One region of the Pantoea alfalfae genome, then DNA from elsewhere that is predicted to be linked to it. Evidence: predicted binding sites of a transcription regulator. Region 1 holds the regulator's gene; the other holds the start of a gene.
What was found. The regulator LexA, encoded in region 1, represses DNA repair genes until DNA is damaged. The targets are predictions, from matches to a motif close to TNCTGTATGTACATACAGNA.
Positions count from the first base shown of each region.

Region 2: a site for LexA is predicted at 10,762-10,781, ahead of umuD (translesion error-prone DNA polymerase V autoproteolytic subunit). Genes of this name have one in related genera too.

Region 1 is NZ_CP082292.1:3,714,016-3,728,926, reverse strand. Features, by position in the region: gene K6R05_RS17440 (ABC transporter ATP-binding protein) at 1-775, opposite strand, end outside; gene K6R05_RS17435 (ABC transporter permease) at 778-1,563, opposite strand; gene K6R05_RS17430 (ABC transporter permease) at 1,575-2,420, opposite strand; gene K6R05_RS17425 (alkaline phosphatase family protein) at 2,417-3,229, opposite strand; gene K6R05_RS17420 (ABC transporter substrate-binding protein) at 3,250-4,311, opposite strand; gene K6R05_RS17415 (UTRA domain-containing protein) at 4,518-5,225, shown strand; gene psiE (phosphate-starvation-inducible protein PsiE) at 5,296-5,706, shown strand; gene ubiC (chorismate lyase) at 5,793-6,305, shown strand; gene ubiA (4-hydroxybenzoate octaprenyltransferase) at 6,334-7,200, shown strand; gene plsB (glycerol-3-phosphate 1-O-acyltransferase PlsB) at 7,692-10,115, opposite strand; gene K6R05_RS17390 (diacylglycerol kinase) at 10,244-10,612, shown strand; gene lexA (transcriptional repressor LexA) at 10,718-11,332, shown strand; gene dinF (MATE family efflux transporter DinF) at 11,433-12,755, shown strand; gene K6R05_RS17375 (CsbD family protein) at 12,923-13,135, shown strand; gene zur (zinc uptake transcriptional repressor Zur) at 13,225-13,746, opposite strand; gene K6R05_RS17365 (conjugal transfer protein TraF) at 14,198-14,911, shown strand, end outside.
Region 2 is NZ_CP082297.1:12,926-27,836, forward strand. Features, by position in the region: gene K6R05_RS21560 (DUF2971 domain-containing protein) at 1-354, shown strand, start outside; gene K6R05_RS21565 (hypothetical protein) at 645-827, opposite strand; gene K6R05_RS21570 (antirestriction protein ArdA) at 868-1,368, opposite strand; gene K6R05_RS21575 (IS110 family RNA-guided transposase) at 1,929-2,897, shown strand; gene gapS4a (GapS4a family protein) at 3,156-4,082, shown strand; gene gapS4b (GapS4b family protein) at 4,072-5,232, shown strand; gene K6R05_RS21590 (YubE family protein) at 5,500-5,730, opposite strand; gene K6R05_RS21595 (DNA methyltransferase) at 5,764-6,417, opposite strand; gene K6R05_RS21600 (hypothetical protein) at 6,744-7,082, opposite strand; gene K6R05_RS21605 (hypothetical protein) at 7,079-7,327, opposite strand; gene K6R05_RS22265 (hypothetical protein) at 7,747-8,349, opposite strand; gene umuC (translesion error-prone DNA polymerase V subunit UmuC) at 8,485-9,747, opposite strand; gene K6R05_RS21620 (S24 family peptidase) at 9,750-10,127, opposite strand; gene umuD (translesion error-prone DNA polymerase V autoproteolytic subunit) at 10,860-11,309, shown strand; gene umuC (translesion error-prone DNA polymerase V subunit UmuC) at 11,318-12,592, shown strand; gene K6R05_RS21635 (hypothetical protein) at 12,908-13,159, opposite strand; gene K6R05_RS21640 (molecular chaperone GroEL) at 13,312-13,596, opposite strand; gene K6R05_RS21645 (ParA family protein) at 13,691-14,335, opposite strand; gene K6R05_RS21650 (hypothetical protein) at 14,766-14,911, opposite strand, start outside.

The DNA.
Region 1 (14,911 bases):
TAGCCACCTGACTGTGGAAAGGCTGGCCGGTCAGCCGCGTCGCCTGCTCGGCACTCAGCAGATTGTAGTTGCCAATAAATCCGGCGGCAAAGAGATCGACCGGCTGTGTATAGAGCGCTTCGGCATCGCCGTTCTGGACGATTTTGCCCCGGTTCATTAGCACGATGCGATCGGAGAGCGTCAGCGCCTCCTCCTGATCGTGGGTCACGAAGAGGGTGGTGAGATTCAGCTCGCGCTGAATGCGCCGGATTTGATCGCGCAGATGGCGACGGATACGTGCATCCAGCGCCGACAGCGGCTCATCCAGCAGCAGCAACCGCGGACGCGTGACCAGTGAACGCGCCAGCGCCACGCGCTGACACTGGCCGCCTGACAGCTGATGCGGATAACGGCGCGCATACTCACTAAGTTCAACCAGCTCCAGCACCTCCACTACCCGCTGGCGGATCTGCGCCTCGGGCAGTTTCTGCATCTTCAGGCCAAACGCGACGTTCTTCTCTACCGTCATGTTGGGAAACAGCGCATAGCTCTGGAACACCATGCCGATGGCGCGCTTCTGCGGAGCCAGCGGCACGATATCCTTGCCCTCCAGTCTGATTTCACCGCTGTCGACATCGGTTAATCCCGCCAGACAGCGCAGCAGCGTCGATTTGCCGCAGCCGCTGGGGCCGAGCAGGGTGACAAATTCCCCTTCAGCGGCGCTAAAATCGATCTGCTCAAAAATCGGCGTCGGTCCATAGGACTTGTTCAGCTCTCTGACCTCAAGATAACTCATATTCAGCCTCGTTCGGGATTCAGGGCGTTAGCCAGCCAGGTGACCAGCAACACCACAAAGAAGTAGGAGATCACCAGTGCGCTGGTGAAGTGACCGCTGCCGTTGCGCATGTTGAAGAGGTAAACCTGCAGGGTTTCATAACGGTTGCCGACCAGCAGGTTAGCGAAGACAAATTCGCCAATCAGAAAGGAGAACGAGAGCAGCACGGCAATCAGCATCCCTTTACGCAGGTTAGGCAGCACTACCCACAGCGCTGCCTGCCAGGTGCTGGCACCCAGCAGCTGTGCAGCATCAATCAGCTCTTTAAGGTTGATTGCCTGCATATTGTTCGCCAGCGCTCGATAAATAAACGGCAATGCGATGGTGAAATAGCAGCCGATTAAGATCCACGGCGTGCCGGTCAGCATCAGCGGTGACGAAGAGTAGAGCTGGAGTAATCCCACGGATGACACCACCGGCGGCACGGCAAAAGGCATCAGGATCAGGATGTTCATCACCGAATCGAGTCGGGGAAAATAGTAAGCGATTACAAACATAGCAGGCAGCACCAGCATCAGCGAGAACAGCAGCGCACCAAAGCAAATCAGCAGCGAATGACCCAGCGCCGTCAGAAAACGCGGGTCGCTCCAGAGCTGAATGAACCATTTCAGGCTATAGCCCTGTGGCAGAATGGTATTACTCCAGTCGGACGAGATCGCATAGAGCAGCGTGGCCAGCAACGGCAGCGCCAGCAGGGTAAAAAGTAACCCGACCATGATCCGGTGATAGAGGTGCTCAGCACGTGACATGACGGCTCCTTTCATGGCTGTTTCGCATTGAGATAGCTGCGGCGCACCAGATACTGCTGCACCAGGGTGATGAGCGTCATAATGGCCACCAGCAGCATCGCCAGCGCGCTGCCGGTGTTGGGATCGAGCGAAATATCACCCGAGACCAGCGCGGCGATGCGCACCGGTACCACGTTGAAATTACCGGTGGTCAGGGCGTAAATCGTGGCGTAAGCGCCCAGCGCATTTGCCAGCAGGATGACAAAAGTACCGAGCAGGGCCGGGAACAGAATCGGCAAACCGATATGCCACCAGTAGCGCCAGCGGCTGGCACCCAGCAGCGCAGCGGACTCCTGCCACTCCTTTTTCAGCCCGTCGAACGCCGGATAGAGCAGCAGCACGCCCAGCGGGATCTGGAACCAGGTGTAAACCAGCACCATGCCGTTGCGCGAGAAGAGTCGGAAGCTCTCAATCACGCCATAATGGCGCAGCAGCAGCGTCAGACAGCCGTTCAGCCCCAGTAGAATCACAAAGGCAAACGCCAGCGGGACACCGGCAAAATTGCTGGTCATGTTGGTAAAGGAGATAAGAAAACGCTGCAGTCGTCCGCTGCCGAGCTGATGCAGCGAATAGCCGGTGATGAGCGCAATCAGCAGTCCCCAGACGCTGGACCAGAGCGAGATATCCAGTGAGAAGCGGAATGCCTGCTGGTAGAAAGGCGAGGTGAGAATGTCCTGATAGTTATCCCAGCCCCACTGGCTGTTCATCTCACTCCAGAAGCTGTTGATGGCGATCCACAACAGCGGGGCCAGTTGAAAGGCGACCCAGAACAGAGTGAATGGCAACAGCAGCAGCAGTGCGAACCCTTTTCCCTTCATCTTTGCGGCTCCGCCAGCAGGCCGCGACAGACCGGCTTGTCATGGGCCACTTCCAGCAGTTCACACAGCGTGCCGCACAGGTCGGTTTGCTGCGGCGCGAGGTCAGGCTGCAGCGAGAATGCGTGGCCAAAGACAAACAGCGGCACCGTGGTCTCTTCCGGCAGAATCCCGCCGTGGGAGCGATCGTCATTCATGCCATGATCGGCCGTTACCATCACCTGATAGCCTCCGGCCAGCCACAGCGGCATCCACTGCGACAGCAGGCCGTCGGCAATGCGCGCCCGGTTGCGGTACTGCGGCGAGGAGAGCCCCGACTTATGACCGGCATCGTCGATATTCATCGGGTGGATCAGCAGAAAATCGGGATCGTGACGCAGCCGCAGGCTCTCTGCATCTTCAAACAGATGCGAGTCAGGATAGCTATCGTCAGAATAAAAATGCCCATACTGAATCGGCAGGTCCGGCGCGTCGGTGTGACGATCGCGCGCCGGAACGAACGGGGTGCGGTTATAAAGCTCACTCACCCAGTGGTAGGCCGCCGCCGCCGTTGTCAGTCCCGCCGCGCGCGCAAAGTGGAACACGCTGCGCTCGCGACTTAACCGGCTGACGCCGTTATGAATAATACCGCTTCTGACCGGCGGAACCCCGGTCAGAATGCACTCATAAAGCGGGCGCGACAGCGACGGTAACTCACAGGTCATTCGGTAATAGGACCCGTTGCCCTGCGAACATTCGGCATGCAGGTAACCCATTGCATGTTGTGCGACCTGATTGCTCAGCCCGTCCAGTACCACCAGGATGGTCTTCATTCCGTTCTCCCTGCCGCGAACTACTGCTGCATGTTAATGATGACGTTTTCCTGCCACAGGCGCGGCAGCATTTTCGACGATTTATCCCAGGCAGCCTGATCCTTAACCGGACGGGCATTTTTATATTCGGACTGCGGCAGCAGGCGAGCCTGAACGTCCGCTGGCAGCGTCAGATGCTCGGCACGAATCGGGCGCGCATAGCCTTTCGCCAGATTGATCTGGCCCTGGTCTGAGAAGATATATTCACGCGTCAGTTTTGCGGCGTCAGGATGTTTCGCATATTTGTTAATAAGGGTGGTGTAGCCGGAGGTGACTGAGCCATCAGACGGGATTACCACTTCGTAGCGGTTTTTGTCGATCTGGTCACGGTAGTTCAGAGCGTTGAAGTCCCACACCACCGCCATCTGTACTTCGCCTTTTTCGATGTTAGCGATCACCGGATCGGTCACGCCAAGACGACCCTGCTTAGCCAGATCGGCAAAGAACGCCAGCGCTGGTTTCAGGTTCTTCTCATCACCGCCTAAAGCGTAGTTGGCAGCCAGTACGCCATTAGCCGCCTGAGCAGCTACGCCGACGTCACCGATAGTAACCACATACTTACCTTTTTTCAGATCGGCCCAGCTGTGGGGGATATCTTTCACCTGCTGCTTGTCGATCAGAAAGGCAATGGTGCCGGTATAGGCCAGCGCCCAGTGACCCTCTTTATCTTTAGCCCAGGCCGGAATCTGATCCCAGTGCGTGGGTTTATAGGGCTGGGTCACACCTTTAGCGACAGCGATCGGGCCAAAGGCGGCGCCCACGTCACCGATATCAGCACTGGCGTTCGCTTTCTCTGCATCGAATTTCGCCAGCTCCTGCGCCGATGACATATCGGTATCGCTGTGCTTAAGGCCATATTTGCTGCTGATGTCGTTCCAGGTATCTTTCCAGTTGGCCCAGCTATCCGGCATCCCGACGCTGTTGACCTGACCTTCACTGCGCGCGGCTTTTTCCAGCGCAGCGAGGTCGTTATCGGCGGCCTGCGCAACGGGCAGGGTGAGAACTACAGCACTGGCTACTACAGAGGCGATAAACGCTTTCATCTCAGTTGCTCCGGGTGTAAGTTGATGGGCCTGGCTGGTCTAGTCCAGCAAGAACCGAGCCAATGTAGCTCCTGTATATGAACGATTTATGACAAGGCGGCGCGGTGCGGGGAAGGGGCGACAAAAGAGGCGACCCGTTCGCCTGCCACAGGCGCATTTACCTGAACAGTAAGAGTGCGGAGTCGCACCAAAATGAGGCTACTGTTGTGGAGTCGATAGCACTCAAAACGGCGGATGCGATAGCCAGCGCACTGCTGACGCGCATTCAGGCGGGGGAGTTCAGCGGCGGGCGGCTGCCGGCGGAGCGTGCCTTAAGCGAGGCGTTCAGCACCACCCGGATTACCTTGCGGGAAGCACTGGGCAAGCTGGAAGCCCAGGGAATGATCTACCGGGAACTGCGCCGCGGCTGGTTTATCGCGCCACCACGTCTGATTTACAATCCGCTGCATCACAGCCACTTTCATGCCATGGCGAGGGAGCAGGGACGGCAGGCGACCACTGAGGTGATCGCCGCTGAACAGGTTGCGGCGCACGACAGCGTCGCGACCGCGCTGCGGCTGGCACCCGGTTCGGCGGTTTACTGCATCCGCCGCCTGCGCCGCATCGACGGGCGCGCCGTACTCTATGTAGAACACTACCTTAATCCGCGTTTCTTCCCTGGCCTGCTCGATGAAGATCTGACCCGCTCCCTGACCGATCTCTATGACCAGCGCTACGGTATTCGCTACGGCGGCGCGCGCTTCACCATTCTGCCTGGCCCGTTGCCGGAGATTGCCGCACCTACGCTGAATGTGGCGCCGGGCAGTCCCGGTCTGCTCATCACCCGTATCAACCGCAATCAGCTAAAAGAGGTGATTGATTGCGACTGTGAATACTGGCGGTACGACGCGCTCTGTGTGGATGTAGAAGCTTAGGGTTATTGTGATTTGCATCACACTGACGCATGATATCGCGCGCTGATAACTCCTTTTTAAAAGGCGCAACATGAGTGACAAAAATCCTTTGGCCCGCCACCTTGCAACGGTATTGCAATGGGTGCTGAATCTGGGTCTGCTGAGTCTGGCGATCATCCTGATCGTCTTTTTAGGCAAAGAAACTATCCATCTGGCAAACGTTCTGTTTAACACCGGTGAGCAGGCCTCTTCTTACCTGCTGATTGAGGGAATTGTTATCTATTTCCTCTACTTCGAATTTATTGCCCTGATTGTTAAGTACTTTCAGTCGGGCTATCACTTTCCGCTGCGCTACTTTGTCTATATCGGTATCACGGCCATCATCCGCCTGATTATCGTCGACCATAAAAATCCCTTCGATACCCTCTGCTACTCAGCGGCGATTCTGATTCTGGTGGTCACGCTGTGGCTGGCCAACAGTAACCGGCTGAAACGCGAGTAATCCACCTGCCGTCTGACACGACGGCAGGTGTTCGCATCGCCGCTCTGCGCTAAACTAGCGTCCTGAAAATTATCGGGAGTGGTGCCATGTCGCAAGACGCACTCAGCTTATTACGTTCGCTCAACTGGCTTTCTCCGTCGCAGGCCACCCTTGCGCCGCCTTTGCTCGACTGGCTGATGGAGGAGGATTCAATGACGCGCCGCTTTGAACAGCACTGTCAGCGGGTCACGGTTCAGCCGCTGCGTGAAGGCTTTATTGACGCCAGCGAGCTGGGTGAGGAAAGGGCATTGTTGCCAGACGATGAACGCTTCTGGCTGCGCGAAGTGCTGCTGTCCGGCGACGATCAGCCCTGGCTGGCGGGTCGCACGCTGGTGCCGGAAAGCACCCTCAATGGGCCGGAGGCGATGCTGCAACAGCTCGGCACCCGTCCTCTGGGGCGCTATCTTTTTTCGTCGTCGACGCTGACCCGCGATTTTATTGAGCCGGGGCAGGTGGACGGATTATGGGGACGGCGTTCCCGCCTGCGTCTCTCTGGCAAACCGCTGCTGCTGACTGAACTGTTTTTACCGGCATCGCCGCTCTATCGCGATCTGGTCTGAGGATTTTGTGGTGCAAACGAGCTTAAGTATGAATAAATGGCGGGCCTACGCTCGCCTGATGCGTATCGACAAACCGATTGGGACGCTGCTGCTGATGTGGCCCACGCTCTGGGCATTATGGCTGGCTGACATGGCGATCCCGCCGCTGCCGGTGCTGGTGGTATTCGTTGCCGGAGTGTTTGTGATGCGCGCGGCCGGTTGTGTGATTAATGACTACGCCGACCGTAAAGTTGATGGTCATGTGGAGCGTACGAAGCACCGGCCACTGGCCAGCGGCACGGTGAGTGCCAAAGAAGCGAAGCTGCTGTTCGTGATCCTGGCGCTGATAGCTTTTGCGCTGGTGCTGACCATGAACCTGATGACGATAATGCTCTCCGTCGTGGGGTTGGCGCTGGCCTGGGTCTATCCCTTTATGAAGCGTTATACCCATCTGCCGCAGGTGGTGCTGGGGGCCGCATTTGGCTGGGCGATTCCTATGGCATGGTCCGCAGTTAGTGAGTCCTTACCTCTGGTATGCTGGCTGGTGTTTATTGCCAACATCTGCTGGACGGTCGCTTACGACACTCAGTATGCGATGGTCGATCGGGACGATGACCTGAAGATTGGCGTCAAGTCGACGGCGATTTTATTTGGCCGTTTCGACAAGCTGATTATTGGGTTGCTGCAACTGGCCACTCTGCTGCTGATGGCGCTGGTGGGCATGATGCTGCATCTGAATGGCGCCTTCTACTGGACGCTGCTGCTTGCGGCTGCGCTGTTTGTTTACCAGCAGAAGCTGATCGCCGGGCGTGAACGCCAGCCCTGTTTCCAGGCTTTCCTGAATAACAATTATGTCGGGATGGTGCTGTTCCTTGGCGTACTGATGAATACGCCGCCGTTCAGTCAGCTGTTCTGATAGAGAGTTTTGGGCGAAAAAAGGCTGATTTAGCGGCGAAATCGAGCGTGCGCAGGAAACTCGGTCAGATCGGAAAGACGCAAAAGCCGCCATCCCTGGCATGCTCGGCCCGCGCGATTACGCACCTCATCCCTGAGGTGCGCCCGTAGCCGGGCCAACGCGTTGCGTTGTTCAAAAACGCTCCCGGCGTTTTTAGTACGCACCCCATCCCTGAGGTGCGCCCGTAGCCGGGCCAACGCGTTGCGTTGTTCAAAAACGCTCCCGGCGTTTTTAGTACGCACCTCATCCCTGAGGTGCGCCCGTAACCGGGCCAACGCGTTGCGTTGTTCAAAAACGCCTGGCGTTTTTTTCCGGGCGGCGGGACGCTTTCCTCTTCTGACCCTGTTCCCAGCGTGTTGAGCTTATTCATTGCTTCCAGAATTCTTCTGCTCCGAAGTTTTGGGCATAAAAAAGGCGACCTCATGAGGTCGCCTTTTTACTGTGCGCAGGGGTCAGTCGTGCGCCACCGCGGTTTCAATCGTCATGCGGACATCACTGGTGACCAGGTCAGCCAGGATGTGCCAGGTCGCCAGCGTCTGTGCGACATTGGCATCCCCGCTGTCGCTGATATACCCTTCATCGCGTAGCGTCAGTACCAGCGAGGTAAAGACCGCTTTGTCGAAGAACTCCGGCGCATTGATCCCGTGCAGCACCGACAGACGCTGTGCCAGCGTCCGGCTCTCTTTCTCCAGCGTGCCGCGGTTAATCGTCGGCTTGGCGCTGAGAATGGAGAACGTAATGGCATAACGCTGCAGCGTTTCACGCACACCGGCAGCCAGCAGTTGCAGTGTGCGATAGCGCGCTGAGGAAAAGCGCAATTCGCCGGCTTCGAACGTAATCAGGCCCTGACGCGCCAGCTCCTGACTCAGTTCGGTCAACAGTTGCGGCAGCTCATCGGTCTGCCAGCGCAGGAACAGCTCACTCTTCAGCATCGGGTAGATCAGGCTTACCTGACGCAGCAGTTCTGCTTCGCTCAGCGTCTGATGCTGCTGAACAATGGCGGCAATCAGCGACGGCATCACCAGCATGTGATGAATATTGTTGCGATAGTAGGTCATCAGCACCGCCTGCTCACGCGGCAGAATGATGATGTCGCCAATGCTGTCCTTTTCGCTCTCAAACTTATTCATACCCATGGCGTGATCCAGCAGCGCTTCCGCGGAGAGATCGGGTACGGTCGCATTTGGCGAGTAAGGCACGTTGCGCAGCAACTGGGTATAGCACTCCAGTTGTTCAATCAGCTGTTCACGGGTGAGTGAGCGCTGACGTGACGCCAGCAGGGCGGTGACACAGAGGTTCATGGCGTTAGCCGCGCCCGCTTCATTGATACGCACCATCAGGCTGGCCGCGATATCATTCACCGTCGGTGTTAACCAGCTCGGACGCTGCGGCTCAATCGGATCGATCGCGTCGCGCCATTCCGGTACCCGCTTGTTAAGATAGTTGACCAGCGGCAGCGGTTCGCCAAAGTTAACGTAACCCTGACCGAGATTGCGCAGCTTGCGTAAGCCGCGCACCATCTGCATGAAGCCCTCTTTCTCTTTGGCTGCGCCGCGCAGTTCTTTGGCGTACGTACCCACTTCCATCACATGTTCATAACCGATGTAGATCGGCACCAGCGTGATCGGGCGATTGCCGCCGCGCAGCATCGCCTGCAGCGTCATAGCTAAAGTGCCGGTTTTCGGGTCCAGCAGGCGACCGGTACGAGAACGGCCACCTTCAACAAAGTATTCAACTGAATAACCGCGGGTGAACAGCTCGCCGAGATATTCGCGGAACACCGTGGCGTAGAGCTTGTTGCCTTTAAAGGTACGACGAATAAAGAACGCGCCCAGACGACGGAAAATCGGGCCGGCTGGCCAGAAGTTGAGATTGATACCGGCAGCAATGTGTGGCGGCACCAGGCCCTGATGATAGAGCACATAGGAGAGCAGCAGATAATCCATGTGGCTGCGATGGCACGGCACATAGACAATCTCGTGGCCATCCTGCGCCAGCTGACGAACTTTTTCGCCGCCATTGACGTTGATGCCCTGATAGAGACGACTCCAGAGCCAGCCCATCACGCGGTCGGTGACGCGAATCGCTTCATAAGAGAAGTTGGCGGCAATTTCTTCCATCATCTCAACGGCATTCTGCTGCGCTTTCTCATGGGAGATTTTTTTGCTGCGTGCTTCATCTTCGACGGCTTTTTCAATCGCTTTGGATTGCAGCAGACGGTTGAACAGATCCTGACGCGCCGGTAAACGCGGGCCAATCGCCGCCAGCCGCTGACGGGCAAAATGGATGCGCGCCACGCGAGCCAGCTTCTGGGCGATCGACTTATCCGTACCGTGCTCCGTGGCCATACGGCGCAGTGAGACGGTCGGCGAGAAGCGAACAAAGCTGTCGCGTCCGTGCCAGATCACCGCAAAGAACTTCTGTACACCGTTCAGCACACGCAGGTGTGGCGTGGCTTCGCCCTGGACTTCACGTCCTGGTGCGCGGCCAAACATTACCGTGACCGGCAGCATCTGGATATCGAGCTTAGGATTATTGCGATGCAGATCGAGGTAATCGTGAAAGATTTTCACCGATTCGACGCTGGGCACAAAGTAGGGGAATACGCGCGGGCCATCGTGGATAAATACGTGGCGCGGCAGCAGTGAACCATCAATCTCCAGCGGAGAGAGCGGATCAGGCAGATGATGCCGCAGACACTGCGCGCGTAAAGTCAGTAAGTCGGCCTTCGAATCGTAAGGCAAAACATACATAATAGGTCGGGTCGGATCCAGACCATGTTCAGACACAGGATCGGCCGGAATGGCCTTACTTTTTACCAAAAACGACAGTGGTAAATTAAGCAATTTGTAATAGAGTTTACGCCAACCTGACATAGACAACATGAAGCCTCTTGTTAGCAAAGCGCCGCAAGCATACCAGAAAGTGCAGCGAAGATCTGTGGTGGTGCCAATTGCACGCAGCCCAGACATTGACGTCAATCCGATAAAAGGGTTCCCACATCATGGCAAATAATGCCACCGGACTTATCAGAATAATTAAAGCCGCAGGTTACTCCTGGCAGGGACTGCGTGCCGCCTGGCAACATGAAGCGGCGTTTCGTCAGGAAGCCCTGGCTGCGCTGGTCGCCATTATTATCGCCTGCTGGCTGGATGTCGATGTGGTCTCACGCATCCTGATGATTGGGTCGGTGGTGCTGGTGGTCATTGTCGAAATCCTTAATAGCGCCATTGAATCCGTGGTCGACCGCATCGGTCAGGAGCATCATCCGCTGGCGGGCCGGGCCAAAGATATGGGATCTGCGGCAGTACTGATCAGCATCTTACTGGCACTCTTTGTCTGGATCGCGCTGCTCTGGACACATTTGCGATAAGCGTTCCATATCGCGCCGGAAGCCGCGTTTTGCCTGACAATCGGTTTCCATTTCGCCAATACCTGTATATACTCACAGCGACTGTATAAACAACCAGGGGGCGGGATGAAAGCATTAACCAGCAGGCAGCAGCAGGTCTATGACCTGATTCGCGACCATATTTCTTCAACAGGCATGCCGCCTACGCGCGCAGAGATTGCTGCACAACTGGGCTTCCGCTCACCGAATGCGGCAGAAGAGCACCTGAAAGCGCTGGCGCGTAAAGGCGTCATTGAGATCGTTTCCGGTGCATCGCGCGGCATTCGCCTGCTAATGGAAGAAGAAGCCTCAGAAGGCATACCGTTGATTGGCCGGGTTGCTGCCGGTGAGCCAATCATGGCGCAGGAACATATCGAAACCCACTATAAAGTGGATCCGGGCCTGTTTAAGCCCTCTGCCGACTTCCTGCTGCGCGTCAGCGGAATGTCGATGAAAGATATCGGGATTATGGATGGCGACCTGCTCGCGGTACATAAAACCCAGGATGTGCGCAATGGCCAGGTTGTCGTTGCCCGCATTGATGATGAAGTCACCGTTAAGCGCTGGAAAAAGCAGGGTGCTATCGTGCATCTGCTGCCTGAAAACAGCGATTTCGACCCGATTGTTGTCGATACCCGTGCACAGTCTCTGACCATTGAAGGTCTGGCGGTTGGCGTGGTGCGTAACGGCGAGTGGCTCTGATTCTGAGGGCTGCGTGCATTCGCTTTCTCTGATGCTATTCTGTCTGCCCTAATTTTGTCGCTGCCTGTTTTGCGCAGCGACACTGAGCACGGAACGGCGAATGCGCTTTATCACGGCAACGGATAAAAATCTCTGGCGGCTTGCGCTGCCGATGATCCTTTCAAATATCACCGTTCCCTTACTGGGCGTGGTCGATACTGCAGTTATTGGTCATCTCGACAGCCCTGTCTATCTTGGCGGGGTTGCGGTCGGGACCACTGTGACCAGTTTCCTCTTTATGCTGCTGCTTTTTCTTCGAATGAGTACGACTGGCCTGACGGCGCAGGCGTTTGGTGCCGGTGATAAAATGGCGCTGGCACGTGCGCTGACCCAGCCGCTGATGATTGCGCTGCTGGCAGGTGTACTGTTCATCGCTTTACGTTATCCGATTATTCAGCTGGCGACCCATCTGGTTGGCGGTAATCCCGCGGTACTGGAACAGGCGGCGCTGTTTATTCAGATTCGCTGGCTCAGTGCACCCGCCACGCTGGCAAACCTGGTCATTCTGGGCTGGCTGCTGGGCGTGCAGTATGCGCGCGCGCCAGTGATCCTGCTGGTGGTAGGCAATCTGGTTAACATCGGGCTCGATCTCTGGCTGGTGATGGGACTGCACTGGGGTGTCGCGGGGGCGGCAACCGCCACGGCGCTGGCGGAGTACATCACGCTGGGTGTCGGCGGTATCATGGTCTGGCGAGTCCTGAAGCTGCGCGGTATTACGTTAAGCCTGCTGAAGCAGAGCTGGCGCGGTGACAGCGGCCGGCTGCTGCGGCTGAACCGGGACATCATGCTGCGCTCATTGATGCTGCAACTCTGTTTCGCCTCGCTGACCGTGCTGGGCGCGCGGCTGGGCCCGGATGTGGTGGCGGTTAACGCGGTATTGCTGATGTTCATTACGTTCACGGCCTATGCGCTGGATGGCTTTGCCTACGCAGTTGAAGCTTTTGCCGGCGAGGCCCATGGTGCAAAAGATGGCGGCAAACTGCTGCGTGTCTGGCACTCTGCCTGTCGGCAGGCGGTGGTGGTAGCGCTGTTCTTTTCCCTGACCTATGCCATTGCTGGCCCGCAGATTGTTACCCTGTTGACCTCTCTTCCTTCGCTGCAACAAAGTGCTGACCGCTATCTGGTCTGGCAGATCGTTATGCCGCTGATCGGCGTCTGGTGTTATCTGCTGGATGGGATGTTCATCGGCGCAACACGCGGACGTGAGATGCGTAACAGCATGGTGGTGGCAGCAGCAGGCTACTTTCTGATGCTGCTCAGCGTACCGGCGCTGGGTAATCACGGACTGTGGCTGGCGGTAACGGTTTTCCTGGCGCTGCGCGGCCTGTCGCTGTGGCTCATCTGGCGTAAGCACTGGCGTCAGAACAGCTGGTTTGATGCCTGAGTCAGTCGTGGCTGCACGCAAGCCGATACAGATTATTCTGTATTATTCTACGGTTAATAAGTTGGCTACTATAATTAACTCTATGCAGCGCAGTTAACCAGCGCTTTATATCGTTATTTTGTTAAGTAACAAGATAATCATTAAACCCCGAGGATTGGAGGTCTGCCATGAATAAAGATGAAGCCAGCGGCAACTGGAAGCAGTTCAAAGGCAAAATGAAAGAGAAATGGGGCAAGCTGACCGATGACGACATGCAGGTTATCGAAGGTAAACGCGATCAGCTGGTCGGCAAAATCCAGGAACGTTATGGCTATGCGAAAGATGAAGCAGAGCGTGAAGTAACCGACTGGGAAGGTCAGAACAAAGATCACCGCTGGTAATCTGATACCAGGCTGATAATCAGCTAAAAGCTTTCCGGCGCGCCCGCCCCGGAACGGCACAGGGACGGAACAGCACAAGGATGTGCAGATTACCCGCGTTTGCCCCGCTTTTTACCCTCATCCTGATGGTCATGCTCGCAGCTTTCATGGTGCGTACAGGCTTCGACCGCAGCACAATTTTTACATAAACCATGCGCTTCAATCACGCTATGACGTAAAGCGAACTGTGCTTCACCCGCCAGCGTTGCGATAATCTTCTCCACGCCCTGCGCCTGTTTCTCCGTTACCGCAGCACAGCGGTCACAGACCAGCATCACCGATGTATGTGCCGGTGCCTCAAAATGGTGGCACATGACGTAGCTGTTGTTGGATTCCACCCGATGAATGAAACCCTGCTCCAGCAGGAAATCCAGCGCACGATAGACCGTGGGCGGCTTAGCCTGTGGTTCGCTGATGCGGAGCTGATCCAGCAGATCGTAAGCGCTGATCGAGCCAGGCTGTTCGGCCATCAGGCGCAACACCTCAGCACGCTGCGAAGTCAGACGTACACCGCGCTGCAGGCATATCTTTTCAGCCTGAATCAAAATTTGCTGCGACGTCATGTTTGTCATGAAAAATTCTCCGCTGGATAAGTGATGTTATTTTATCACACATAGTTTTTCGGCGCTGATGTTCGTTTTCGCCTGGTAAAACAGCATTATTTGCCTGATAAAGCAGCATTTTAAGCATTTCAGCCGCTATCTATCTCAAATCTGACGAGAAATCAGATCCATTTTCAATCGACCTGAAGCGGAATTTGTTGGTATTTTGCTTTGCATCTCACTGAGTTAAGAAGTAATGTTCAGAAAGACTTAAGGAAAGTCTGGCATTATTTGAAATACCCCGACGCAGTTTGAACAATTACAACGGTTTTTTGATTGGAAAACGTCCAATCCTTTGAATTAAGACACTGTTTCCTTTGAATTCACAGCAATAACGCGTTAGCCAGGGTTCACAATAGGGCTAACAAACTATTCAGTCGTTGAATGTTTCAATGACAATTTCTCAGGTGATGGCAGGCAAATGGTGAAAAAATCCGCTCAACGTTCAGCGCTGAAGTATTCCGCTGCAGCGACCGCGCTTTTCCTTTCTTCTTCCGCCATGGCGGCAGGGACCTGGTATGATGCACGTAATGACGCCATGGGCGGGACCGGCGTAGCATCTTCTGTTTATGGCTCAGCAGTGCTGGCGAACCCGGCATTAATGACGCGTGCTAAATCTGACGATAACGTCAGCATTATTTTCCCTTCAGCGGGAATTCAGGTGACTGACAAAGATAAGCTGATCGATAAAGTCGATGATATTACGGACACCGTAGATCGCTATCGTGACGTGATTGGTAATCTGACTTTTGCAGATTATCTGCGTGGCTACCCTGAACTGCGTGCTGCCTCCGGCGATGTTGCTGACAAGCTCAGCGATTTGCGCGGTAACAAAGCTCACGGCAGTGCAGGCGTGGCCGTGGCCGTCACGATCCCCAATGAGACTCTGCCTTTTGCGTTTATTACCAAAGCCTACGGTACGGCGCACGTCCGTGCCAACGTGGTCCAGGGTGATATCGACTACCTGCGCGGTGTCGCTAACGGAACGGTGCTGCCACGTCCGGGCGATCAAAATAACCTTCGTTCCAGTGCGAATGGCTTAGCGGCACTGACCATTGATTATGGTGTGGCGGTGGCGCATGAGTTCACTATCGCCGGTCAGCCGGTCTCAGTGGGCGTGACGCCGAAAGTGCAG
Region 2 (14,911 bases), on a different replicon from region 1:
ATACCAACCATTCCCATTCTTGATGTTATGAAAGTCATTTATAATTTAGATAAAAGCCTTGATCTTGGAGATAGGATTATAAATGCATTGTGTACTAAGCTAAATGAATGGGAATATGAATCCGAATATCGCCACATTTCTGATTCGAATTTTTTTGAGAAACAATCAAGTCAGCATTTCTACAACAGGAAATTCGAATTGGACTGGGTGGAATCAATAATTTTTGGCTATCGTATGAAGCCTGAAGTCAGAGCGTATATAATTGAAAATCTTCCTCCAACAGTTAAATACAAAGAGGCATTTCCAGGGAGCAGTTCCATGATAATAAAGTCATTTGATATAAAAGCTAGCTAAATTTATGATTGGCTCATGGACATAGATTGATAAGTTCACTTAAGTTATGGATTTGCGCCATTAGTCTTTTTTTATCTTTTTTATGGGGGTGAAGCTAGCTTTTGATGACATAGTGAGCGGGCTAAACTTAAGTACAGTTAAGACTGCAAACCGCTCAGGACGGCTATTCATTCCCCTGCCTACTGGCGGTGCGGAGGACGCACCGTCAGGCGAGCGCCCTGCCGTTTCGCAGACGTAGGTTTTTGGGCGTGCTCACAGGCGGCCGCAACCGCCTGAACATTTCTTTATCCTCAGCCATCCTTCTTTATAAAACGCCCGCCGAGGTATACGCCATTCTGACAGGTCATGAAATAACAGATTTCGTCTACGATCTCTTCTGTTCTCAACTCTCTCTGGCCACTGCTGCTGCGGCGCTCGTTGATCACAGCTTTGTACTGGCGAAGAATGTCGCGGGTCTGTGGTGACAGTTTCATTTTGTTCTCCTTTTCGGCAGGGCTTCCCCTGCCGCTATCATCAGTTACTGAATACAAAACCGTCGTGCAGTACATAGCCACTGCTGAACAGGTCACGTGCATAGGCCTCATAGTCGAAATAAGAGCGCAGCGGCTCCGGCACGTCATTCAGCAGGCCGTTATCCTGGATCAGTTCATAGGCATAATCTTCTTCGGTTTCCGCCTTTCCCCTGTACGCATCATCAAATGCATCAAAGTCACACTCGCCGGAATAATCCGCCCAGGCAATAAATGCGTCTTCCCTTCCCTCTTCTTTCGCCTGTTTCCAGGCCGCGATGAAATCCCAGTCGATAAAGGATTCAGAGACGAACTTAGACGGAATACCTTCCCAGTCCTGAAACATGAATTCGGGATCATCTTCAGAGGCGTGCAGTTCGCGACACGCGTCATGAAATTCGTCCTTCTCTTCGAAATCAGTAAGATCAAACCACTTCCCGAAAATGCTGCCGCAGTTGTATTTATGGTAAGTCCCGACGTATACCGCTGGTCCGCTAAATGTCATAAGAAATCCTCCGCAGTCAAAGTCATCACTGTTCCGGCCTGTGCCGTGACTGAATGACAGCCCGGCGGAAAGCGGAGTGTTCAGGAGCGCCACCGCAGGCCGCAGCGCAAGCGAGCGGGAGACGGGATTACGCACGGCGCTGACGCGAATTTTGAGCGGCGGCGCGACGGAAGTAACCACGGCGGAGCGAGTGCGAACGGGTGAGGATGGCGAGCGAAGCGATCTCTTGAACACGAGCGGCCGGGCTAAAGTGAAGTCACGGCACAGGCCGCAGTCCGCACGGACCCGGTTTTCTGCCCTGTCCCGCCGCAAGGCGGAATATAGCGGCGCGCAGCAACTTCCTTGTATCGTGTCTCTGGCAGAATAAGTTGAGTCTGCCTGTACATGTATTGTCCCGGGGCAGAGCAGGCCGGCAACTTCCTCAGGCTATCAGGCCCGTAAATAAGATAAATGCCGCTCTGTCCTTATCTCAGTCCAGACCGAAGGGTATCTTCGGCCCCGCAATGCGGTGAGCCTGAATTTTGCAAGGTTGGTCAGTACTAACCACACGAGGATATGACATGACTGTTTATCTAGGAATTGATATTGCCAGTAAGAAGTTTGATGCTGCTTTGCTTTGCAATGGCAGCTACCGGTGTAAGGCATTTGCCAATTCAGTAGCGGGTTTTACGGCACTTCTGAAATGGTCCGGTGAAGATGACTTTTCAGAGATCCACGCATGCATGGAAGCTACCGGTGATTACGGGACAGCTCTCGCTACGTTTCTGTATGAGAAAAAAATAAAGGTTAGTGTGGTAAATCCCTCGCGCATAAAAGGTTACGGTATGGCGGAGCTGTCCCGTACAAAAACAGATAAAAGTGATTCAAAGCTGATTGCGCGTTTCTGCAGGGCAACTATCCCGGCGCTATGGCGGCCTGTACCGCAGCCGGTCAGGATTTTGCAGGCTCTGGTACGCCGGATGGATTCGCTGAAAGGCATGCTGAGAATGGAATCTAACCGTGCTGATAAAGCTGATGCCAGCATTCAGCCTTCGCTTCAAAGGATTTCCAGTCACCTGGAAGAAGAGATTGAAATGATCAGACAGGATATTAAAAAACATATCAGCAGCAATGATGAGCTAAGAAAGCAGGAGGCATTGATAAGTTCAATACCTGGCATCGGAAGCGTTACAGGTGCCGTAATTTTGTCTTTTATGGCAGACAAAAAGTTCAGTAAAGCTAAGGAAGTTGCAGCCTTTCTGGGGCTTAACCCACGCCATCATCAGTCCGGAAGCTCTGTGAGGGGCAAGTCAAGGATGTCAAAAACAGGAAATGCATATCTGCGAAGCGCAATGTATATGCCCGCTCTGGTTGCACTGAAGCACAATCCGGATATCCGGGCATTTGGCCATCGTCTCCGGCTTGCAGGAAAACCCGGGATGCTTATCGTCGGTACGGTAATGCGCAAACTCATACACATCATTTTTGGAGTACTACGTTCTGGTACGGTTTATGTGCCCCAGACAACTGCAAAGCCTGCTTGCGAGTGACTATAAAAGTACATTAAAAGCATTTCATCAGTACATAACGCGCTGATCTGGCTCAACCTGTGATGGAAGCTGGAGACAAAACTGTTACCTCATAAAAGATAAACTGGACTTACCTAAGCCGCGCTCCAGTCAGCTTTATGCTAAAGCGGACAATAACTTTTGATCATACTTAGAAGTGCGACGCCTCCATAGAGTTGAAAAATGTAAATAAGATAAATACTATAAGATTACCTAATCAAAAAAACAGTGACTCAAAAAATGGGCGAGTTTTCAAAATATGTCGGTGAAGTGGGGGAAGAGATAGTTAGTGACTTTTTAAAACTCTTTGGCTGGAAAAACATGTGTAGTAACAAGCAATTAGATTGCTTTGTAGGAGAGCATGGAAAAAGAACCCATGGTATTGATGCTCTTTATGTCTATAGCTCAATACTTCAAAAACAATCACTAGTCAGCGTTGTTGTTTCTGCTAAATACTCATCAGTTCCCTATGACAGTGTTAAATCAACTTTTCGCGAACATTTCAAAGATTTAGCTCAAACAATAGAATGTTATTCAAAGTCTCAATTAAAAAGAACAATAACTAAACAGTTCTCTGGCAGTTCAAGAAAAGAAGATATTGGCGTGTTGTTTTATTTAAACAACGATGAGGATGAGTCAAACGATAATATCAAAAGCAAAATAGTTAATAGCAGAATAGATTCCTCATTAAAATATACCGCTATCCATGTTATTGACAATGCACGAGCTAAATTTTTATACAGCTCTTTAAACTTCATTAAGAAACGTCATGGCGAAATATCATTTTTCTGTCTCAACACAACTTTGAATGTCGCATCGCCAACAAGGCATTCAAAGATAATGCCAGTGGAATATATCACCTCCCCTATAATTCCCATATCAGTTCCAGATGAAAATGGAAGAAAATTCATTTTGCTTTGCGACTTCAACTATAGCCAGGAATCACTTGCATTGGTGTATAAGTTAGCCAGAAAACTTTGCTCTGATTTTGCAAGCCATTATGAAATTTACTTTAATAGATATAATAAACTTACTGATTCTCCTTCAGTGGATGAAGTGAAAATGGCACAAAGCTTTGATGTCGATTTTGACGATGCGGTTAGCGAAGTTACATTAATTGTTGACACTTATAATAGCACCTTTAGGAGCGTTTCGGATGAAAAGTGATATTGATTTCATACCATCTGGAGATGAACTGAAAAACTTAGTGAGTCAGCAAAACTGCACCTCTACTATGATAAATAATTTACTTAAAGAAAGGGGCCTTTTTTGTGGCATATCTGAAAAGTCAGGCACGGTGCCTAACTTAATCACTTCTTTGTTGAGCCCTGATGAATCATATGAGTTACTGGGCAGTATAAAAACAAAAGAAAAACTCGATAAGGTAAATTTTAGAAACTTTAATCTAACCCAAGATGTTGATTTACTTGATGAAGTAAGTGGGTTTATCGAAGTTGGTAAAATTACTAAAAATGGTTACTTAAATTATGAAATTACAGATTTTAGTGACTTCACATCATTAGATGCTAAAAGCAACAACTCTGTGATAATGGAGTTCGAAATCTGCAAAACTGATATATTAGATGATTGGTATATAACAGAGAAGTTTTTTAAAGGCTCAGTGGAAATTAAGAAAGATATTAATAGTATCAATGGCGATGCGCAGCTATTGATGAATATCAAGCTAAACCATACCTCTCCAGAGACTAAAGAAATAGCTGAAAATGTTATAACATTGATAGAGAGTCATTTAGAGGATAAACAAATTATCGAACACTCTCCTCATAGAGGCAGGGTCTTGATGGATGATTTCGAAAATGAAAACAGGGTGAGATTTTTAAAAGATCTAGCCTCGCTTCATATAGGGTATTTGTTTTATCACAAAAAAATTGATGATGTGCACTTTAATCCTGATCATTCAACTGGCTATGAAAATCAACCAGATGCCGTTACAAACTTTCTTGAAAAGGATATTGAACAGTACAGGGTCAAAGGAAATCTGGAAAATATAATATCTATTAAATGGAAACATATACACCCCTATGTTCGTGTCACTAAAGTTGTAGCAAGCTATACAATCAGCTTCGAAACATATTTAGGCGAATGTAAAGTCGCATACGAATTCAGTGAATATGGTAGAAAGACTCCGGAAAACCCTGAGTTATGCATTACCTTCATCAATATAAAAGTCAAAAACGCATCACCTACCAAAATGCACGAAATACAAGCAAAAATTATGCGTGAAATCGAATTGCGGAAAGTAGAGCTACTTTCTAAATATAGAAAAGTTGTTGTTGATACTGAACCAGACAACTAACATTTAAGCAGTTTTTAACTGCTTAAATGTTAAAATCGGATAAAATGACAGTAAACATCCACTTTTCGCTCATATTTGACAATTTATATAATCCCATTAGATACATGTGTTTTGGTTAAGAAACAGCTTGAAGGTTAAGAGGGTATCTTATTTCATTCTGTCCACAGCCCGGGTGCATACCCTGGCTATAACCCTGTGGACAAAAGCGCAGCAGCGGCAGTATCCGCGCACAGACAGCAGGCGGTCACAAAATGACCGCCTCATCTGTTATTTCAGGTGCCCGCGCATCTCGGCAGCGCGCCTGTACAGCGCCACAAGTTCGGTATCGATTTGCTCGATCAGCATTCCGGCCATTTTCTGTGCCGGCGCCGCGCCGCGGAATAGATGCCGCTTAGTCATATCCCGTAACCGCAGGTGAAATTCGTAAAGAGATTCCTCCAGATCGTTAATGTCGTCGGTAAGCTCGGTATTGTCAGTTGTCATTATCTGGTCTGTCATGGTGCTGTCCTCCTGGTCTGGTTACAGAAAATGTTATGCGGCATGGGCAGAACGGGCGGCGCGCAGTTCTCCCAAGCGGCGCAGGCCGGCGGTATGGTATTGCTCCAGCAGTTCGATACCGATCCAGCGGCGGCCACACTGGTATGCGGCAACACAGGTCGAGCCGGAGCCTGCAAACGGGTCCAGAATTAAATCTCCGGGCTTCGTGAAGGTTTCGATAAGCGGCTGCAACACGCTCACCGGCTTTTCGGTCGGGTGGTGCCGGTTGCCCGTATACTGCCAGGGCATCACGTCAGGTAAGGGTTTAGCCGGCAGCGGCGGGCGTCCTTTGGCCAGCAGGTAGGCGCTTTCATGCTGATACCCGACAAACGCCGATTTCGATGAGTAGGTTTTGGTAAACACAAGGTGCCCGACGACGCGGAAGCCCGCCGCTTTCCATGCTTGCATAAAAATGTCTACGCGGTTCCAGCCGTAGAAACTCACCGCCAGGCTGTTGTTTTTGAGCACGCGGAACATTTCACGGCTGGCCGGCAGCACCCATTTGTCGCTCACGTCGCCCGCGATCGAACGGCCGGACCGGTCCTTAAAGCCGACGAGGTACGGGGGATCTGTCAGAATAAAGTCGATGCTGTTATCCGGAAAGTTGGCCATGATCTCTACGCTGTCGCCACGCATGAATCGGGACATAGTTATGCTCCTCAGTGTCAGGGGGCACCCCTGTGGTGCCGTGACCACCACAAAGACGGGCGTAAAGCGGAGCAGGCAGGGGCGGACGCGCAAGCCGCACGCGCCGCCGGAGCGGACTGAATGTCCCGCGCACGGCGGGGAACGGGTGAGCAGGACGGCGAAGCTTCCCTTGAATGCGAGCGGCCCGGCTACCGTGAGGGCACGGCACATTATCCCTGCAGGTTTCCGGCCGCAGGGCGGGAAGCGGCAAAAGAAGCGGAGCGAAGCGACTTCCTTATCCCTTATTGAAGAGAGGCCGCCGGTCAGGGCGGCATCGGGTGAGAAGGTCAGGGTCGGTAATCTTCCCACCGGCAGTCGCTACGGTCACAGATGACGGGCGCATCCGGTAAGCCGCTCACCTGCCACTCATCGAGGAATCGCAGGCCGGCCAGCGTCTTTGCCTCACGTTCGTCAAGCAGAACGATGCTTTTGAGCCAGACACTGCCACGATTAAACTGCCAGTAGCAGCCCTGAGAGCAGACGGGACGTTCCGGTGGCCACCAGTTTTCACCCATCCTTTCACAAGCTGCTTCGGCCAGCCTGAAGTCCTGCCCGCTTAGCAGCATGTGGTATTCATGTGAGGTGCTGCCGACCTCTTCCTGATAACTGACAAGCCAGATATTCATTCTGTCACCTTCCGGGCCTTCACGCTTTCTGCACAGTCGCGCATAAAATCCCAGCTGAGGCTGATATCAGCATCCAGCGTCCTGTCAGCCAGTTCGATCGCTGCAGTCACTTCATGTGGTGAGAGTTCTGAGTCAATGTCCTCAAAATCGTCCGCCATCCAGATGTGGGCCACGCACGGGGTGTCCGGGGCAAACCCCGACAGGCTGGCTATAAGGCTGGCAATGGTAAGCTCTCTTTTCATCATCTGCTCCTTAGCTATTGGTTACACGGCCTCACCTGCGCCGTGCCGCCACAGCAGCCGGGCGTAAAGCGGAGCAGGCATGGGCGACACCGGAAGCCGCACGCGCCGCCGGAGCGGACTGAATGTCCCGCGCACGGCGGGGAACGGGTGAGGATGGCGAGCGTAAGCGTCCCTTGCCGGCGAAGCGGCCCGGCTAACGTGAAGGCACGGTGCTGCCCGACGGTACGGAGGGAGCTACTCAAGGTGATACGGGTAAAGCCGGGTATGCGTAGCGTTTATCTTGCCCGGTACGCAGACCGGCTACGTTGAAGATATGAAGAGGATGCAATTCAATCCGCATGGACAAACGGACAAGTTAAAAGCTGGGCGCAACTAAAATTCCCAATACCGTTTCTATTTCTAAAAAACTAAATTTATACACCTTAAGATTTGTCTATCTTAGGGTCTGGAGTTCCTAAAAACACTACTTCTGCATATTCACGAGCGATTGCTTCAAAAGCATTTATTAACCAGAGTGAGGCGTCAAAAGTCAGCGTTAGGTAACCATCAGTATGTTCAAACAAATCAACACCTAAGATTTTTAAGAACTTCTCTTTATAAATACTGCCATCTATCCGTCCATTGCTATGCACCACCGCATTACGTATCTCCTTGACTGCGTCGATTATTTTCCTTCTCTCCCTCCAGTTTTTAAGTTTGATATCGTGCGCATGTAACATTGTGTTAATCAAAGCGCTTAATTCACCTGGTTTTTTTGAACCTTCTTCTTTTACATAAAAATCATACTCTTCATCGAAAAAACCTTCGAGCAATGAGTAAGACATTACTATTGCTGTATCACTTATCGCATTTCTGCCAATTATGTCCTTAGTAGTACTGAAAGAGCCATTAGAATGACTTGTAACTTCTTTAAAGTTACTAATCATATTCGAGATGATCATTTCAATACCTAGAAAAGGCCGCGTGCCACAACTATGTGTTGCATAAGCATAATCATATCTTTTTTCTGGATTTATTTCTTTCAACAGCAACTCTCCCTTTATATTTCATTTATCATTTTATCTAACTAAACTTCTACGTGTTCATCGAATGATTTGCAACATCTGTTCCAGGCACATTTCGCACCCTGCAATTTAAGTGCCCCCTTCCTTTTCGCAACGTTACTTTATTCTTGGGATATCTTTTAGTCTCGTTGTATAACGCGGAGACAGCATTTCACGTTTCATCTGCCATGAACTGTCGCGATCACCCTGACCCGCGAAAAAGACTTTCCCTTTCCCGGATCGATTAATACCGTCCAGTGCTGCCATTAGCGCATCTGCGTTCGCACGCGGCTGCTGCTCACTGAACATGTCAAACTGCGCAATACCTGACTGATAAAAATCTCCCAGCATGACGCCCGCTTTAGCGTACCGATAGCCTTCCCGCCAGATGGTGTTGAGGCCGCGAAGCGCTGACTCAATGATGTCGCGGGTATCGTTCGTCGGATAATCACAGATGCGAGAGGCGGTATTCGAATATTGCGGTTCATTACCGTGACGTGCAGTGGCGATTGAAACACTGATATGTCGGCAGCGCGAATTCTGCTCTCTGAGTTTTTCTGACGCACGTGTGGCATACAGCACGATTGCCTGCTGCATATCTTCCAGTTTTGTGACTCTTTCGCCAAAAGATCGCGAGTTTAAAATGTGCTGCTTTGGTGGCGGGGCATCTTCCAGTGCAATACAGGACTCACCATTAAGCTCGCGAGTAGAGCGCTCAACAATAACGTCGAAGTTTTTCCGTATCATGCTGATGTTGCTGTCAGCCAGCTGCAGAGCCGTTGTAATCCCCAGCTGGAGCATGCGTTTAGTAATGCGCGGGCCAATACCCCAGATATCCCCGACGTCGATCAGGTGCAGGAGTTTACGCTGCCGGATTTTGCTGGACAAATCCACGACGCCACCGGTCTGCGTCCACTTCTTTGCCGCATGATTGGCCAGTTTGGCCAGTGTCTTCGTTGGTCCGAATCCTACGCCGATAATCAGCCCCGTTTCACGCCGGATTCGCTCGCGCATCTGCTGTCCGAACGCTTCAAGGGGGATCAGGCTATCGATGCCAGTGACATCAAGAAACGATTCATCAATGGAGTAAACCTCCTGACCCGCGGCCATTTCGCCCAGTATGGCCATCATCCGCGCAGACATGTCGCCATACAGTTCGTAATTAGAACTGAACACGTGCACGCCGTTCTGCCTGAAGAAACGCTCATTCAGAAACAGCGGCGCCGCCATTTTTATCCCGAGGCGTTTTGCCTCTGCCGAGCGTGCGATCACGCAGCCATCATTGTTCGAAACAACGACGATAGGTTTACCACGCAGATCGGGCCTGAATACGGTTTCACAGGATGCGTAAAAATTATTGGCATCGGCCAGCGCAAACATGCTTATTCTCCCGCCGGTCCGTTAAAACCTATCCCGGCCACATCGGTCAGGGCATAGGCCACCACACCCCACACGGGAAGGGGCTGGTTTACATCGAGCAGCACGACAGTCTCGTCGGCGTCCAGCGCCTGCAGGGCAGGAACCGGGTTAAGCAGCAGCCGCCTCAGCGTCAGCTCACCGTCAAACTCTGCAACGATAATCTGGCCATGTACCGGCTTCAGTGCGCGATCAATGGCCAGCACAGAGCCTTTAACAATTCCGGCGCCGGCACAGTCGGATTCACTGCGCATCAGATAGGTTGAGTAAGGAGAAAGATATACCAGATCGCCCAGGTTCAGGCGCGTTTCAGTGTAGTTCTGAGCGGGACTCTGAAAGGCCATTGCAATGCTCCGTTCTGACCAGCTTTTCAGCCTTGTATGGTGAATCTCATGGGATCTGCGTATTCATTATGCATACGTATTTTTTATTACTGCCTACAGTATATTTCACTATCCATGCAGCATCAGCAGTAGGTGTCTGAATGAAGAAAAACTGAACAGGGGAATAGCGTAACGACAGCTTAAATTCATCTCTTATCGGGAGACTGCCATCCGGGTTAATGTAGTTCAGGACAATAAAGTTTGATTGCTGAATGAACAGGATAATTAAAGAATACAGGAGCTGAAATTCTCTTCCCTGAATATGCAATTGTAACGCTCGCCGCAGACACGGCTGAGGCGTACCGCAGCATAGCGAGGAACGAACAGCCGTGATGAGGAAGCGTCATATCACTGATGCCGACATGGATTGATTACGCCCGGTACATTTATTCTGCAATATGATAAAAGCAAAACTCCATGAGAGCCGGTTCACAAATCTATAGCCGCAGGCACCCTCTTATATATCCGACTCTGATCTCAGACAGTGGCGCAACCTTACGGCATCTGTATAAATATCCCCTTTAGTCAGACAGATGGCTTTGCTTTTACACTTCTCCGCGCGACTCCCTCTTGCCAGATAATTCCGCCTCAATAATACTGTACATATAAACAGTAAAATAACAGGAGGAATTTTATGCGCAATTTCATCAGCACTTCTGCAGTCATGCTGCAGCATATCCAGGATATCTGGTCATGAACACGGCCAGTTATGCCGCTGGCCTGACATTACTCTGGCCACCAATTTTCACACCCCGCGTACCAGTGCCTCTGTATGCCGATCCCTGTGCCGCAGGTTTTCCCTCTCCCGCTCAGGATTACGTTGAGAAAGAGCTCGATCTCAATGAACTCTGTATTCGCCGGCGTGCCTCAACTTTTTTCGTCCGTGCCAGCGGGAACAGCATGCGGGATCTTGGCCTCTGTGATGGTGATGTTATGGTCGTCGATCGGGCTGAACAGGCATCTCACGGCGATATTGTGATTGCCGAGGTTAATGGTGAGTTCACGGTTAAGCGGCTACAGCTGCAGCCCACACTGGCATTGCTGCCGATGAATCCGGCCTACCCGGTAATCTATCCTGATGAACTGCAGCTGCTCGGTGTTGTTACCTGGTTTTTCAACAGCACCCGCGCGCGCCGGAGGTGATCATGCCCATGTTTGGCCTGGCCGATGTTAATTCATTCTATGCCAGCTGCGAGGCTTTGTTTCGCCCTGATCTGCGCGGTAAGCCTGTTGTGGTCCTTTCGAACAACGACGGCTGTGTCATTGCACGCAGCGCCGGTGCAAAAAAACTGGGCATAAAGATGGGTGCTCCGTGGTTTCAGATAAAAAATCAGGATTTTGCCGAACGCGTACATGTCTTCAGTTCGAACTACGCGCTCTATCACAGTATGTCTCAGCGCGTTATGACCGCGCTGGAGGAGATAACGCCTCGCGTGGAGCAGTATTCTATAGACGAAATGTTTCTGGACCTGACCGGCATTGATTTCTGCGAAGATTTTGAACATTTTGGCCGGCGCCTGCGCGCGCACGTTCTGGCCACAACCGGCCTCACTGTCGGCGTAGGTATGGGTCCGACAAAAACCCTGGCAAAATCGGCGCAGTGGGCCAGCAAAGTGTGGCCGCAGTTCCGCGGTGTATTAGCGCTGACGACGGGCAATCCAAAGCGCACCGCTACCCTGCTGGCCAATCAGCCTGTAGAAGAAATCTGGGGCGTTGGCCGGCGCATCGGTAAGCGTCTTAATCTCATGGGCATTGAAAACGCTCTGCAGCTGTCGCGCGCCCACCCTGCCCTTATCCGTAAAAACTTCAGCGTGGTGCTGGAGCGCACTGTAAGGGAGCTCAACGGGGAATCCTGTATCCCGCTCGAAGAGTTCGTACCGGCGAAACAGCAGATCGTCTGCAGCCGCTCTTTTGGCGAAAGAGTTACGGCTAAGGTGAAGATGCAGCAGGCGCTGTGTCAGTACGCAACCCGGGCCGCGGAGAAACTCAGAAAGGAGCGGCAGTTCTGTCGGCGCATCAGCGTTTTTATCCGCACCTCGCCGCATGCGCAGGGTGAGATATTTTATGGTAATAGTGCCGGTGAGAGTCTCACAATTCCTACCCAGGACACACGCGACATGATTGAAGTTGCCATGCGATCTCTCGACCGCATCTGGCTTGAAGGGCGACGTTACATGAAGGCCGGGATAATGCTCGATGACTTTACGCCTAACGGCGTCAGTCAGCTGAATCTGTTCGATGAGAGTAAGCCACGTGCAAACAGTGCCCAGCTGATGACGGTTCTTGACGGGATCAATCAGTCCGGGCTGGGCAGTGTGTGGTTTGCCGGTCAGGGTGTGAATACGGAGTGGAAAATGAAGCGGGAGATGTTATCTCCTGCCTGGACAACGCGCTGGAGCGATATTCCCGTTGCTCGGGTGCTCTGAGATATCACGGATGTTCAGGACGTTTCAGGGTATCAGTCAGTGAGCTGTTCTCCTTACTGGTTATAAAGCCAGAATTCATCCATGAGTAAGAAAGGACGCCCCGGTTTTTTGTCCCTGAAGTAACGCCCCCGGGGCAGTCTGTCGCCAGGATGCAGCTTCCGGACCCACTCATCAAACGCGGGACGCCGCCGGCGAACGTTGCCTTTAAACATATCTGCAGATTGGGTGATTGTAGTCATTACCCTTCCCTGCCCGCGGACCTGCTTAAACAGTTCATGCATTGACATTATTGACTCTCCATCATGCTGCAATCGCTCAGCGTGATTTGTTTTGCTTCCAGCTGTCGTTGGCCATGAATGCCGCGCGCGAAACGCAGCCCCCCCACAGCAGCTGAAGGCCAATTTTGATCAGCTCACTGGCGTGCGGCAAAAAAAAGAGCGGCACGATGAACAGGACACTCAGGAGAAAGCCCCATTCAGCAGCACTTTTTCTGTCTTTGCCGGTGAGCTTTATAATTCCGAGATATCCCGATACCAGCTTTAGGGCTCTGTTCAACTCTTCCTCCATTTGAATAACTTATTGAGTCATCTATTTAATAACTTCAACACACATCAAGCATTCATCGGGCATTCATCGAGCATTCAATGTATACACATAAGATATTCATCATGAATGCAATAGATACGCATGCGTACTCTTAACTTATGCCTATTAGTGAATCAGTTCTCTAGTGCCCCGTCGCTCTCCAGCTTCTCACGTAAAGCCTCCAGAATATAAGCACTGAAATCCAGAGAGGTCTTATTTGAGGCCTTGAGTTGCGCATGGGCTTCAAAGTAGGACTCTGGTACAGCCCTTAGATTTTTGCTGCGAGCTTTGCTTTTAACGGTAGGCTTGGTATCGACACCGGGTTTCTCGACTGCGGTTGGTGATGTCTTAAGCTTTGCTGAACTCATGAGCCCGGCAAGCTTTTCATGCTGATCAGTAAAATCGAGTCTTTTAGTCATAGGTACACCTTAAATCCATAACAAGCACACAAAAGATATGCATAGAATACATTAAAGATACACTTTGTGTATTCTTCGTGGACCCTTTGAGCACTTATTTTGCCCTGATGATCTCAAGCATTTCCTCAACCATAGCAATCACCTCTTTACCGCCTGCAGTAACACGCCCATGAACAGACTCAGTGATGCCAAAACCAGTTTCGATTGTCTCTTCAAAATCCTGAGTTCGGTATGAAAGACGACTTCTCATTAGTTTTATGTGATTGAATGAAGGAAGCAGAGCCTCCAGCTTAGGATAGTGTTTTTTATTTGGATTTGTTTTACACAAGAATAAGTGAGCTTCTACATGCTGTCCTATTATGTCACTAATCTCTCCCAGCACTCTGTCAAAGCTCATCAGACCAATTCTCTCGGTAAGTGAATCTTTCGCAGGGACGATAATCAGGTCAGCAAAAGCGACGGCTGTACGGGTCATATCGGAGTCGAAGCCACCGCAGTCAATAAATAAAATGTCTTCACTTTCTTTAAATGGACTGATTTCCTGAACCAACTCTTCCTGGGTTTCAGGGATTGATATGGGAATTTGCCTGTCATCTGGACGTAAACCATGAATGATTGAGAGGCCCTTGTGAGTATCAAGGTCCAGGGCTTTAGCTGGTCTTAGTTCGCCCACTACATGGACAGATGAAGTAGTCTTGCCTGCCCCGCCCTTATTATGTGCCATAACAATAACTGTCATATTCGCCACCAAGTGTATACCTGATAAGTGCACATTGAATCCATCACGTGCCCACTTTGAATCCACCTAAGATATTCATTAGATATCTGCGGACTGGGCATTTTATATCACTAAAAAATGTCACAAGCAAGAGATACGAACATCTAATGCAGCCACAAAAGATATTCAATAAATCTACTAAGAATGCCTTATAGATACCCTATGTATACACAACGGATATTCATGAGGCCGTGATCGGTTACATGTAGTGTAGGGCAGGGCAGGGCAGGGCAGGGCAGGGCAGGGCAGGATTATTGTAACTTCAATTGATAAAGGATGTTGTTCGGGAGGCAAGGGGACTACTACTCCCCGTGCATCTGATTACAATAATTATAGTTCGAGAAACGAATCTTCGTAAAACTAACCGATTCTAAATCAGCTACTTAAGCAACTAATCAGATTGGTCGTCATCGGGTGTTTTTGAGTTAATATCAAGTATTTGCGAATTCTTTTGACGTAAATCGCGCATATACTGTTCCTCATATTTGAGATCACCTTCGGCAAAGAGAACTTTATGATCTGAAACAGCATGAATAA